Regions from separate parts of the Streptomyces sp. NPDC057616 genome, predicted to be linked through region 1. Evidence: predicted binding sites of a transcription regulator. Region 1 holds the regulator's gene; the other holds the start of a gene.
What was found. Region 1 encodes HrcA, which represses chaperone genes, less so after heat shock. Its sites were predicted from a motif close to TTNGCACTCNGNNNNNCNGAGTGCNAA; they were not measured.
Positions count from the first base shown of each region.

Region 1 (6,890 bases):
GCTCCAGAGGGAACACCCGGTGCTTGCCGAAGCGGTCCTCCAGCGTCACCGTGCCCGCCTCGCAGCGGATCACCGCGCCGCAGAAACCGGTGCCCGGCTCCTCGACCACCAGACCCGGCTCGGCCGCCACCTCCGGGACCGGCCTGGGCTTCTTCCACGGAGGGGTGAGGTCGGCGGAGTACTGGCGCATTCGGATGACGATAGGAGAACCGGCGGGCCGGTGGTCACGACACGCCGAAACGCGCCGCCAGCTCGTCCCGCTGGGCCCGCACGAACCGCGCGTCCACCACCGCTCCGTGACCGGGCACGTACAGCGCGTCCTCGCCGCCCAGCGCGAGCAGCCGGTCGAGCGCGGCGGGCCAGTGCGACGGCACGGCGTCGGACCCGGCCTGCGGTTCCCCGGACTCCTCGACCAGGTCGCCGCAGAAGACCACCTCGGGCGAGCCCGGCACCAGCACCGCCAGGTCGTGGGCGGTGTGGCCGGGGCCCACGTTCGCCAGCAGGACCTGCCGGCCGCCGCCCAGGTCGAGGGTCCACTCGCCGGAGACGTGGTGGCGGGGACCGGTCAGCGCGTCCACGGCCTCCTCGGCCGCCTGTGCGTCCAGGCCGTTGGCCACCGCGTCCGAGCGCAGTTCCTCGCGCGCCTGCCGCGCCTCGAACAGGGCGTCCATGCCCACCGCGCCGTACACCTGCGTACCGGCGAAGGCCGCCGTCCCGAAGACGTGGTCGAAGTGCGGATGCGTGAGGGCGAGATGGGTCACACGGTGACCGGTGAGCCGCTCCGCCTCGGTGCGCAGCCGTGTGCCCTCCGCCAGGCTGGAGCCCGCGTCGATCAGGAGCGCCGTGCCCTCGCCGACGACCAGGCCCGCCGTGCAGTCCCAGCGCGGAAGCCGGCAGCGCCCGACCCCGGCCGCCACCCGCTCCCACCCGAGCTCTTCCCAAGTCACCGTCATACGGCGACGCTAGCGGTACGGGCCGGTCCGGCAGGGACTGCCTTGCCCGGGGCGTACCCCACCGCCGTACACTGGGCCGGGGAACTCTGGCACTCGGATGGACAGAGTGCCAGGCGAAGCGCCCGGGGACGATTTTCTGGAGGTGTGCGCGATGCTGAGTGAACGACGGCTCCAGGTACTGCGTGCCATCGTCCAGGACTACGTCGGCACCGAGGAGCCGGTGGGCTCCAAGGCCCTGACCGAGCGGCACGGCCTCGGCGTCTCCCCGGCCACCGTGCGCAACGACATGGCGGCCCTGGAGGACGAGGGCTACATCGCGCAGCCGCACACCAGCGCCGGGCGCATCCCGACCGACAAGGGCTACCGCCTGTTCGTCGACAAGCTCGCCGGCGTCAAGCCGATGACCGGGCCCGAGCGGCGGGCCATCCAGAACTTCCTCGACGGCGCGGTCGACCTGGACGACGTGGTGGCGCGGACCGTGCGGCTGCTCGCGCAGCTGACCCGGCAGGTCGCCGTCGTGCAGTACCCCTCGCTGACCCGCTCGACGGTGCGGCACGTGGAGCTGCTCTCGCTCGCCCCCGCGCGGGTGATGCTGGTGCTGATCACCGACACCGGCCGGGTCGAGCAGCGCATGGTCGACTGCCCGGCGCCGTTCGGGGAGGCCTCGCTCGCGGATCTGCGGGCGCGGCTCAACAGCAGGGTCGCCGGCCGCCGCTTCGCGGACGTCCCGCGCCTGGTCGAGGACCTGCCCGAGGGCTTCGACGTCGAGGACAGGGGTACGGTCTCGACGGTGCTCTCCACCCTCCTGGAGACACTCGTCGAGGAGAACGAGGAGCGGCTGATGATCGGCGGCACCGCCAATCTCACGCGCTTCGGACATGACTTCCCCCTCACCATCCGCCCCGTGCTGGAGGCGCTTGAGGAGCAGGTCGTGCTCCTCAAGTTGCTTGGGGAGGCCGGAGATTCGGGCATGACCGTACGCATCGGTCATGAGAACGCCTACGAGGGACTCAACTCCACTTCTGTGGTGTCGGTGGGCTACGGTTCGGGCGGCGAGGCAGTCGCCAAGCTCGGCGTGGTCGGACCGACCCGCATGGACTACCCGGGAACGATGGGAGCGGTACGCGCAGTGGCACGGTACGTCGGACAGATCCTGGCGGAGTCGTAAGTGGCCACGGACTACTACGCCGTTCTAGGCGTGCGCCGCGACGCGTCGCAGGAAGAGATCAAGAAGGCCTTCCGGCGGCTCGCACGCGAGCTGCACCCGGACGTCAACCCGGACCCGAAGACCCAGGAGCGGTTCAAGGAGATCAACGCCGCCTACGAGGTGCTCTCGGACCCGCAGAAGAAGCAGGTCTACGACCTCGGCGGCGACCCGCTCTCGCAGGCGGGCGGCGGCGCCGCGGGCGGCTTCGGCGCCGGTGGCTTCGGCAACTTCTCCGACATCATGGACGCCTTCTTCGGCACGGCGTCGCAGCGCGGTCCGCGCTCGCGCACGCGCCGGGGCCAGGACGCGATGATCCGGCTGGAGATCGAGCTCGACGAGGCGGCCTTCGGCACGACGAAGGACATCCAGGTCGACACGGCGATCGTCTGCTCCACCTGCAACGGTGAGGGCGCGGCGCCGGGCACCTCCGCGCAGACCTGCGACATGTGCCGCGGCCGCGGTGAGGTCTCGCAGGTCACCCGGTCCTTCCTGGGCCAGGTCATGACCTCGCGGCCGTGCCCGCAGTGCCAGGGCTTCGGCACCGTGGTGCCCAGCCCCTGCCCGGAGTGCGCGGGCGACGGCCGGGTCCGCTCCCGCCGTACGCTCACGGTCAAGATCCCGGCCGGCGTCGACAACGGCACCCGCATCCAGCTCGCGGGCGAGGGCGAGGTCGGCCCCGGCGGCGGCCCGGCCGGCGACCTCTACGTCGAGATCCACGAGCTGCCGCACTCCACGTTCCAGCGGCGCGGCGACGACCTGCACTGCACGGTGACGATCCCGATGACCGCGGCGGCCCTCGGCACCAAGGTGCCGCTGGAGACGCTGGACGGCATGGAGGAGGTCGACATCCGGCCCGGCACCCAGTCCGGCCAGTCCATCCCCCTGCACGGCCGGGGCGTGACGCATCTGCGGGGCGGCGGCCGCGGCGACCTCATCGTGCACGTCGAGGTGCAGACCCCGAACAAGCTCGACCCCGACCAGGAGCGGCTGCTGCGCGAGCTGGCGAAGCTGCGCGGCGAGGAGCGCCCGCAGGGGCAGTTCCAGCCGGGCCAGCAAGGGCTGTTCTCGCGCTTGAAGGACGCCTTCAACGGCCGCTGAGCCACACCCGTCACGGCCGCCCGTACGCAGGGCACGGGCGGCCCGTACGAAGGGGACGGGCGGATTCGGACTTGTACGGAGGACGTGACAACATGCCGTCATGTCCTCCGCTCTGACCGATCTCTTCCCTCATCCGATCGTGCAGGCCCCCATGGCGGGCGGCGTCTCCGTGCCCCACCTCGCCCAGGCCGTGTCCGAGGCGGGCGGGCTGGGGTTCCTTGCCGCCGGGTACAAGACGGCCGACGGCATGTACCAGGAGATCAAGCAGCTCCGCGGGCTGACCACCCGCCCCTTCGGCGTGAACCTGTTCCTGCCGCAGCCCGACCACGCCGACCCCGGCGCGGTCGAGATCTACGCCCACCAGCTGGCCGGCGAGGCCGCCTGGTACGAGACCGAGCTCGGCGACCCGGACAGCGGCCGCGACGACGGCTTCGACGCCAAGCTCGCGGTACTGCTCGACAATCCCGTGCCGGTGGTCTCCTTCCACTTCGGCGTGCCGAGCCGCGAGGTGATCGACTCCCTGCGCCGCGCCGGGACCTTCACCCTGGTCGCCGCGACGACCGCGGAGGAGGCTCTCGCCGTGGAGCGCGCCGGCGCGGACGCGGTGATCGCGCAGGGCGTGGAGGCCGGCGGCCACCAGGGCACGCACCGGGACACCCCGGAGAACAACGGCGCCGGTATCGGCCTGCTCTCCCTCGTCGCCCAGGTGCGCGAGACCGTGAGCATCCCGATCGTCGCCGCCGGCGGCGTCATGCGCGGCGGGCAGATCGCCGGGGTGCTGGCGGCGGGCGCGAGCGCGGCCCAGCTCGGCACCGCGTTCCTCGCCACCCCGGAGTCCGGCGCCAGTGCCGTCCACAAGCAGGCGCTGACCAACCCTCTGTTCGTACGTACGGAGTTGACCCGCGCGTTCAGCGGCCGCCCGGCCCGCGGTCTGGTCAACCGCTTCATGCGGGAGCACGGCCCGTACGCCCCCGCCGCCTACCCGGAGGTCCACCACCTCACCGCCCCGCTGCGCAAGAAGGCCGCCGCGTCCGGCGACGCGCAGGGCATGGCGCTGTGGGCGGGCCAGGGCCACCGCATGGCACGCGAACTCCCGGCCGCCCGGCTGGTGGAGGTTCTCGCCGCCGAGCTGGACGCGGCCACGACAGCGTTGTCGGCCAAGGGGGACATGCGATGACCGCGCCCGTGTTCGTGATCGACTCGCTGGAGGGCGTGGCCGCCGGGGCGGTGGTCGAGCTGGCCGGCCCCGAGGGCCGCCACGCGGTCTCCGTACGGCGGCTGCAGCCCGGCGAAGCCGTGGTGCTGACCGACGGCCAGGGCCGGGGCGCGGCCGGCACGGTGGTGCGGACAGAGGGCAAGGACCGGCTGTTCGTCGAGCTCGCCGAGCTGCCGTTCGAGCCCGAGCCCGCGCCCCGGATCACCGTCGTGCAGGCCCTGCCCAAGGGCGACCGCGGCGAGCTGGCCGTCGAGACGATGACGGAGACCGGCGTGGACGCGATCGTGCCCTGGTCGGCCGCCCGCTGCATCACCCGGTGGAAGGGCGAGCGGGGCCTGAAGGCGCTGGCCAAGTGGCGTGCCACGGCCCGCGAGGCGGGCAAGCAGTCCCGCCGGCTGCGCTTCCCGGAGGTCGCGGACGCGGCAACGACCAAGCAGGTTGCCGCACTTCTGGCCAAAGCCGACTTCGCCGCCGTGCTCCACGAGGACCGGGCGTACTCCAGCGAGCCGCTGGCGACCGCGGAGCTGCCCGCCGAGGGCGAGATCGTGCTGGTCGTGGGCCCCGAAGGGGGTGTCTCGGAGCAGGAGTTGACGCTCTTCGAGGAGGCGGGCGCGAAGGCGTACCGGCTCGGGCGTAGCGTGCTGCGTACATCGACCGCGGGTACCGCGGCGACCGCACTGCTCCTCGGCCGTACCGGCCGCTGGTCCTGAACGCCCCAGGGGGAAACACCGTGGAACTCGCCCAGGTCAGGCTCCTCGTCAGCGACTTCGCCGCCTGCTACCGCTTCTACTGCGAGGTCCTCGGCCTCAAGCCGCAGTCGGGCGCGGCCGAAGGGCCGTACGAGAAGTTCAGCCCGGCCACCGGCTCGGCGGGGATCGCCCTGCAGGACCGGTCGATGATGGCCGAGGTGCTGAACGAGCTGGGCGACACGGCGACCGGCCACCGCTCCCTGGTGGTCCTGCGCGTCGACGACCTCGACACCTACTGCGAGCAGATCGCCGGCCGCGGCGCGACCCTGCTGCACGGCCCGTCGCCCATGACGGAGCGGATGCGGGTGGCCCACCTCAAGGACCCCGAGGGCAACCTGGTGGAGCTTCAGGAGTGGCTGCTGCTGCGCGGCTGACGTCGTGCGTTTCAGCCTGTCCGGCGTTTGAGGACGAGGCCCCTTCAGGGCCGATCCGGGGGCCTGGGGGCGAAGCCCCCGGAGGACGGCTCGAACGCGGGTCGCTCAAGGCACAGCCGCGCTTCAATGACTGTTTGCGCTCTACCGCCGGACGGCAACCGGTGGCAGGCTGCCGTCCATGGGGGCGTTGAGGCAGATCTGGCGGCGGCCGCGGGGACGGCGGGTCGCGGCTGCGACGGCCTGTGTGATGGCCGCCGTGGGCGGGGCCGTGGCGTGTGACCCCAACGGGCTGAACTCCGCGTCGGTGGCGTACACGACCGATCAGACCGCGACCGCGGCGCTGAAGGCGCAGCACGTCGACGTGCAGTGGCTCAGCTGCACCGCCAACTACGGCAACAACAACCAGGCGTCGAGCCAGGCACCCACGGCGAGCGAGACCACCATCGCCAACGTCGACTGCCAGGGCCAGACCAAGGACGGGCAGGACATCACCGTCACCGGCAAGGTCACGCGGACCGTCGACGGGGCGTGTGTGCGCGGTGATCTGACCGCCAAGGTCGGCAACAAGGTCTGGTTCCACGTGAGCGGGCTAGGCGACTGCAACGCGAAGCCGTCGCCCATCGTCAACAACCCGTCCACCGGGCAGCAGCCGGGCGCCACCGTCACCGTGACGGTCACCAGGACCATCTGGTGCAAGGGCGATCCGCAGTGCTGGCCCGTGGAGGGCAAGTGATCGAAAGGCCTGGTTGCGCGAGCCGCCCTTGCCTAAGGTGATCGGGTGACTCAGCCCGCCTCGCCGGCCTCCGCAGCCCCCTCGGTCTATCTTCGATTCCCGCATGTGCACGGCGAGTTGGTGACCTTCGCCGCAGAGGACGACATCTGGCTCGCGCCCCTCGACGGCGGCCGGGCCTGGCGGGTCAGCGCCGACGACGTGCCGGTCTCCACACCGCGCATCTCGCCCGACGGCACCACCGTCGCCTGGACCTCGGCCCGCGACGGTGCCCCCGAGGTGCACATCGCGCCGGTCGACGGCGGACCGGCCAAGCGGCTGACGCACTGGGGGAGTTGGCGCACCCAGGTGCGCGGCTGGACCCCCGACGGCCAGGTCCTGGCGATCACCACGCACGGCCAGGCCAGCCTGCGCCGCTCCTGGGCGCACGCCGTCCCGCTCGACGGCGGACCGTCGACCCTGCTGCCGTACGGACCCGTCGGCGGTGTCGCGTACGGGCCGAGCACCGTGCTGCTGTCCGCGCCGATGGGGCGGGAGGCGGCCTGGTGGAAGCGCTACCGAGG
Region 1 is NZ_JBHVGU010000021.1:119,179-126,068, reverse strand. Features, by position in the region: gene ACFU97_RS26175 (DUF3097 domain-containing protein) at 1-190, opposite strand, end outside; gene ACFU97_RS26170 (MBL fold metallo-hydrolase) at 225-953, opposite strand; gene hrcA (heat-inducible transcriptional repressor HrcA) at 1,105-2,121, shown strand; gene dnaJ (molecular chaperone DnaJ) at 2,122-3,258, shown strand; gene ACFU97_RS26155 (nitronate monooxygenase) at 3,359-4,435, shown strand; gene ACFU97_RS26150 (16S rRNA (uracil(1498)-N(3))-methyltransferase) at 4,432-5,184, shown strand; gene ACFU97_RS26145 (VOC family protein) at 5,205-5,597, shown strand; gene ACFU97_RS26140 (hypothetical protein) at 5,776-6,330, shown strand; gene ACFU97_RS26135 (S41 family peptidase) at 6,376-6,890, shown strand, end outside.

Region 2 (6,890 bases), on a different contig from region 1:
CTGGATGCCGGCCTCCTGCGGGGGCGGGGGCCCGAAGGCGTACGCCTCCCGGGTCCCCTCCCACGCCCGCACGGGCCGCGGCGCGGCGAACCGGGCCTCGCCGACCGGGGGTTGGGCGAACGGTATCCCGCGGAACACCGTCAGCCCGCCCTCCCGCCGGCCGCGCACCGCACCGGCGGCGGTGCGCACGACAGTCGTCGTCATCCTCAACTCCTCGTCGGCGGGCCGCCGTCGGCCCGGTCAGGTCAGCCGAGCCGCCGGAGCAGGTCCCGGGTCTGCTGCTCGTCGATCTCGTACACCGTCTCGTGGGCCCGGGGGTCGCGCGCATGGAAGGTGTGGAACATCGGCCCCGCCAGGCCGTCGCCCAGCTCCACCAGCGAGGCCGACGCCCCGCGCACCGCGCGCTCGGTGCCGGGCCGCGTCGTCAGGTCGATGCGGTTGACCACGCCCGGGGTGACCCACACCGGGGTCGTCTCCAGCAGGCCGTGGAGCTGCAGGTGGAAGTGCCCGGTGAGGACCACCCGGACGTCGGTGCCGCGGATCGCCTCCGCCAGGGCGGCCGGATTGCGCAGGCCGAAGACGCGCTGCGTCTCGACGTCCAGGGCGATCGGCGGGTGATGCAGGGCGAGGACGGTCCCCTTGGCCGCGGGGGTGGCCAGCACGCCGCGCAGCCATGCCAGTTGCTCCGCGCCGAGCCACCCGTGCACCTTGCCGGGCACCAGCGAGTCCAGCGTGACGAAGCGCCAGCCGTCCACGGCGCTCACCGCGGCCCGCTCCCCGTCCGCGGACGTGAGGACCGTCTCGGCCCGCTCGGCCCCGTCCGCGGCCAGATGCCCGCTGCCCAGCACCTTCCCGAAGGCCCCGCGCTCATCGTGGTTGCCGGTCGTGAAGAACACCGGCGCCTCCAGCGGCGCCGCGAAGCCGGTCAGCAGCTCCCGTACGGTCGTGTAGGCCTCCACGGCCCCGTCGTTGGCGATGTCACCGGTGACCACGACGGCGTCCACGCCCCGCTGGTGGCGCAGCTCGTGGAGCATGAGGCGCAGGGACGCGGTCGCCTCGACGCCGTGCCGGTTGGGGGCGTCCGTCCGTTCGACATGGGTGTCGGACAGATGCAGGATCCTCATGGTCCAGCACGCTAGCCGGAGTTGACGTCCGCAACCAGAGTGTCGGGCGACGGGCCGCACCCCCCCCCGCCGCCCGACCCGCGAACGCGGAGCGTCAGCTCAGCGACTTGAGCGCCGCCGCGTCGTACGGCTTCAGCTCCGAGACGCGGCCTTCGAGGACCTTCGCCGCCCACTCCGGGTCCTGGAGCAGCGCGCGCCCGACGGCGACGAGGTCGTACTCCTCGCGCTCCAGCCGGTCCAGCAGGTCGTCGATGCCGCGCAGCTCGGAGCCCTCGCCGGCGAAGGCGCGGATGAAGTCGCCGTCGAGACCGACCGAGCCGACCGTGATGGCGGTCTTGCCGGTCAGCTTCTTGGTCCAGCCGGCCAGGTTGAGGTCGGAGCCCTCGAACTCGGGCAGCCAGTAGCGGCGCGTGGAGGCGTGGAAGGCGTCGACGCCGGCGGCGGCCAGCGGCGCGAGGATGGCCTCCAGCTCCTCCGGGGTCTCGGCGAGCCGGGCGTCGTAGGCCTCCTGCTTCCACTGCGAGTAGCGGAAGAGGATCGGGAACTCGGGCGAGACCGCCTCGCGCACCGCCGCGACGATCTCCGCCGCGAACGTCGCCCGCGCCACGCGGTCGCCGCCGTAGGCGTCGGTGCGGCGGTTGGTGCCCGCCCACAGGAACTGGTCGAGGAGGTAGCCGTGGGCGCCGTGCAGCTCCACGCCGTCGAAGCCGATGCGCTCGGCGGCGGCCGCGGCCTCGGCGAACGCGCCGATGACGGCGTCGATGTCGGCCTGCGTCATGGGCGTGGCGTCCTCGACGCCGGTGACGCGCAGACCGGAGGGGCCGTGCGAGGGGGCGTCCGGGTAGGGGGCGTCGCCCTGGTTGCGGACCGTGCCGATGTGCCACAGCTGCGGAACGATCGTGCCGCCCGCCGCATGCACCGCCTCGGCGACCCTCTGCCATCCCGCGAGCTGGTCCTCGCCGTGGAAGCGGGGGACGCGGTCGCTCTGGCCGGCCGACTCGTGGCCGACGTAGGTGCCCTCGGTGACGATCAGCCCGACGCCCGCGGCGGCCCGGCGGGCGTAGTACGACACGACGTCCTCGCCGGGGATGCCGCCCGGGGAGAACATGCGCGTCATCGGCGCCATGACGATGCGGTTGGGGACGGTGAGGCCGTTGATCGTGGTGGGCCGGGAGAGGATCTCGGCGGCGCGGGAGGTGGCGGGGGCGGTCACGTGGGGTACTCCTCGGGGGCTGAGTTAACCGGTCGGTATGTGCGCACGCATTGTTGCACCACCTTAAGCAATCACCTATGCGCTGCTTCACATTCCCGGACGGCCCGAAGCATCCGCGTGACGCCCGACACACGACGTCGGGCACACGAAAGGGCGGCACCCCCTGCCGGAGCAGGAGGTGCCGCCCTCCGTAAGGACGTTGATCAGCCGGGGCCGGAACCCCGTGGCCGATCAGAAGTCCATGTCACCGCCCGGCATGCCGCCACCGGCGGGCGCGGCGGCCTTCTCCGGCTTGTCGGCGATGACGGCCTCGGTGGTCAGGAAGAGCGCGGCGATGGAGGCGGCGTTCTGCAGGGCAGAGCGGGTCACCTTCGCCGGGTCGATGATGCCTTCCTTGACCAGGTCGACGTACTCGCCGGTCGCGGCGTTCAGGCCGTGGCCCGGGGTCAGGTTGCGCACCTTCTCCACCACGACACCGCCCTCGAGGCCGGCGTTGACGGCGATCTGCTTCAGCGGGGCCTCGAGCGCGATGCGCACGGCGTTGGCGCCGGTCGCCTCGTCACCCTCGAGGTCCAGCTTCTCGAAGACGGTGGACGCCTGGATGAGCGCGACGCCACCACCGGCGACGATGCCCTCCTCGACGGCCGCCTTCGCGTTGCGCACGGCGTCCTCGATGCGGTGCTTGCGCTCCTTGAGCTCCACCTCGGTGGCGGCACCGGCCTTGATGACCGCGACACCGCCGGCGAGCTTCGCCAGGCGCTCCTGCAGCTTCTCGCGGTCGTAGTCCGAGTCGCTGTTCTCGATCTCGGCGCGGATCTGGTTCACGCGGCCCTGCACCTGCTCCGTGGAGCCGGCGCCGTCGACGATGGTGGTCTCGTCCTTGGTGATGACCACCTTGCGGGCGCGGCCCAGCAGGTCGAGGGAGGTGTTCTCGAGCTTGAGACCGACCTCCTCGGAGATGACCTCGCCGCCGGTGAGGATGGCGATGTCGTTCAGCATCGCCTTGCGGCGGTCGCCGAAGCCCGGGGCCTTGACGGCGACGGACTTGAAGGTGCCGCGGATCTTGTTGACGACCAGGGTCGACAGGGCCTCGCCCTCGACGTCCTCGGCGATGATCAGCAGCGGCTTGCCCGACTGCATGACCTTCTCCAGGAGCGGGAGCAGGTCCTTGACGGAGCCGATCTTGGAGTTGGCGATCAGGATGTACGGGTCGTCGAGCGACGCCTCCATCCGCTCCATGTCGGTGGCGAAGTACGCCGAGATGTAGCCCTTGTCGAAGCGCATACCCTCGGTGAGCTCCAGCTCCAGACCGAAGGTCTGGGACTCCTCGACGGTGATGACGCCTTCCTTGCCGACCTTGTCCATCGCCTCGGCGATGAGCTCGCCGATCTGGGTGTCGGCGGCGGAGATGGAGGCCGTCGAAGCGATCTGCTCCTTGGTCTCGACATCCTTGGCCTGCTCGAGCAGGGCACCGGAGACGGCCTCGACGGCCTTCTCGATACCGCGCTTGAGGGCCATCGGGTTGGCGCCGGCGGCTACGTTGCGCAGGCCCTCCTTGACCAGGGCCTGGGCGAGAACGGTCGCCGTGGTCGTACCGTCACCGGCGACGTCGTCCGTCTTCTTGGCGACTTCCTTGACCAGCTCGGCGCCGATCTTCTCGTACGGGTCCTCGAGCTCGATCTCCTTGGCGATGGAGACACCATCGTTGGTGATCGTGGGGGCGCCCCACTTCTTCTCGAGGACGACGTTGCGGCCCTTGGGGCCGAGCGTCACCTTGACGGCGTCCGCGAGCTGGTTCATGCCGCGCTCGAGGCCGCGCCGCGCCTCCTCGTCGAACGCGATGATCTTGGCCATGTGAAGTGGTCCCTCCAGGACTGGGGGTGATTCCTTCGGACCGCGCCCGCGCCCGCGACGGACGGCACGCATGCCTCGTGGTTCCTTGCCCCACCCGGCCTGCGGGCCTCACCGACCCGGTCCTTCTTTGTCACTCTCACCTTCAGAGTGCTAACGCCAATGATTAGCACTCGGCCCATGAGAGTGCAAGCGCCTCCCAGGGTCCGGGCAGGCGCCCCATGGGCCGGCGCGACCTCCGGCCCGACCCGCCCGGGCATGCCGAAGGGTCCGCACCCAGGGTGCGGACCCTTCGATCAAGAACGGAAGAACGTCGCTGCAGTTGATCCGGCGCGTGCTTCAGCTGGTCGCCAGTCGGACCATGTCCGCCTGCGGCCCCTTCTGGCCCTGCGAGATCTCGAAATCGACCCGCTGACCCTCTTCCAGGGTGCGGTAGCCGTCCATCTGAATCGCGCTGTAGTGGACGAAAACATCCGCACCACCGTCGACCGCGATGAAGCCGTACCCCTTCTCCGCGTTGAACCACTTGACGGTGCCCTGAGCCATGCCTAACTCCCCTATTACTGGCCCTTGCACGGATCCGCACTTCGCGAATCCGGGTCAGACCTCACCCCCCACGGTTGGGGGCGTGCGCCGGAACGCGTCGACCGCGGCTGAATGTATCTGTCCAACTGCCGTCTGCAACAGGTCAATCGGACGAGAAATCCGGGCACGACCGGTCGGGAATTTACTGAGAATTCACCAGAATTCAGGGCAAGTCGGGCCCCACAAAAGGAGCATAAGACGCAAAAAACCTGCACACTTTGGCGACTTCTCGTTGCCCGAGAAGTCAGAAGCCATATGCATCCGGCATGCAGATCCGAGCCGGTTCCCCAACTGTACCGTGCTCAACCATGCAGAATTGCCCCCTCCGCTTCTCTCACGGAGGGGGCAATTCGATGAACTCTTCGTAACCGACCTTACCGACGGTAATAATCGGGGCGCTCGACCTGTTCGTCAGCCGCCGGCGACGGCCGGGATGATCGAGACGCCGGCGCCGTCCGGGGTCGCCGTCTCCAGGCCCTGCTCGAAACGCACGTCGTCGTCGTTCACGTACACGTTGACGAAGCGGCGCAGCTTGCCCTGGTCGTCCAGCACACGGGCGGCGATACCCGTGTGGTTCTTCTCCAGGTCGGCGATGACCTCGGCGAGGGTCGCACCCTCGGCGGCGACCTCGGCCTGCCCGCCGGTGTAGGTGCGCAGGATGGTGGGGATACGAACGTTGACGCTCACGTGAAACCTCCGGTCAGCTACAACACCCCGTCAGGGGCGCGGGGAACTGCGCGACCGGCCCCCACCGGCCCGCAGACGAACAACTACCTGCTTACGCCAGCCCAGCCTCACGGAACGACTCAAGGTTGGGACGAATGGTCGCGGTCAGCCCCGTACCGGCAACCGCGTCCAGCGTCTTCAGCCCGTCACCCGTGTTGAGGACGACCGTGGTCAGCGAAGGATCCAGCACACCGTTCTCGATCAGCTTCTTCGTCACGCCGACGGTCACACCGCCCGCCGTCTCCGCGAAGATCCCCTCGGTCCGCGCGAGCAGCTTGATCGCGTCGACGACCTGCTCGTCGTTCACGTCCTCCACCGCGCCGCCGGTACGCCGCGCGATGTCCAGCACGTACGGGCCGTCGGCGGGGTTGCCGATCGCCAGCGACTTGGCGATGGTGTTCGGCTTCTGCGGGCGGACCACGTCGTGCCCGGCCTTGTACGCCGTCGACACCGGCGAGCAGCCCTCGGCCTGAGCGCCGAAGATCTTGTACGGCTTGTCCTCGACGAGCCCGAGCTTGATCAGCTCCTGCAGGCCCTTGTCGATCTTCGTGAGCTGCGAACCGGAGGCGATCGGGATCACCAGCTGGTCCGGCAGCCGCCAGCCGAGCTGCTCGCAGATCTCGTACGCCAGGGTCTTGGAGCCCTCCGCGTAGTACGGCCGCAGGTTGACGTTGACGAAGCCCCAGCCCTCGCCGGCCGGATCGCCGATCAGCTCGGAGCAGAAACGGTTCACGTCGTCGTAGTTGCCCTCGATGCCCACGAGCTCGCCGCCGTAGACCGCGGCCATGACGACCTTGCCCTGCTCCAGGTCGTGCGGGATGAACACGCAGGAGCGGAAGCCGGCGCGGGCCGCCGCGGCGCCCACGGCGCCGGCCAGGTTGCCCGTGGAGGAGCAGGACAGGGTGGTGAAGCCGAAGACGCGCGCCGCCTCCAGGGCCTGCGCGACGACGCGGTCCTTGAAGGAGTGCGTCGGGTTGCCGGAGTCGTCCTTGACGTACAGGCCGCCGGTCACGCCCAGCTCGCGGGCGAGGTTGTCGGCCTTGACGAGCTTGGTCCAGCCGGGGTTGATGTTCGGCTTGTCCGCCACGTCCGCGGGGACCGGCAGCAGCGGCGCGTAGCGCCAGATGTTCGCGGGGCCCGCCTCGATGCGCTTGCGGAGCTCCTCGGCGTCGTAGGCCGAGAAGTCGTACGCGATCTCGAGCGGGCCGAAACACTCCTCGCAGGCGAAGACCGGTCCGAGCGGCACCCGGTGCCCGCACTCGCGGCAGCTCAGGGCGGCGGCGGGGCCGAGGTCGACGGTCGTGGAGTCGGTGGTGCTTGCAGCAGTCTGCGCAGCCATGGAGGCGAGGCCCTTTCTCCTCATCTTCCTCACGACGCATCTCGCCGTGAGA
Region 2 is NZ_JBHVGU010000004.1:142,568-149,457, reverse strand. Features, by position in the region: gene ACFU97_RS06075 (carboxylesterase/lipase family protein) at 1-204, opposite strand, end outside; gene ACFU97_RS06070 (metallophosphoesterase) at 246-1,124, opposite strand; gene ACFU97_RS06065 (NADH:flavin oxidoreductase) at 1,219-2,337, opposite strand; gene groL (chaperonin GroEL) at 2,569-4,191, opposite strand; gene ACFU97_RS06055 (cold-shock protein) at 4,528-4,734, opposite strand; gene ACFU97_RS06050 (MoaD/ThiS family protein) at 5,185-5,460, opposite strand; gene thrC (threonine synthase) at 5,552-6,838, opposite strand; SAM riboswitch class I at 6,856-6,890, opposite strand, start outside.
Region 2: groL (chaperonin GroEL) is a predicted target of HrcA. The motif match lies at 4,355-4,381, and genes of this name have one in related genera.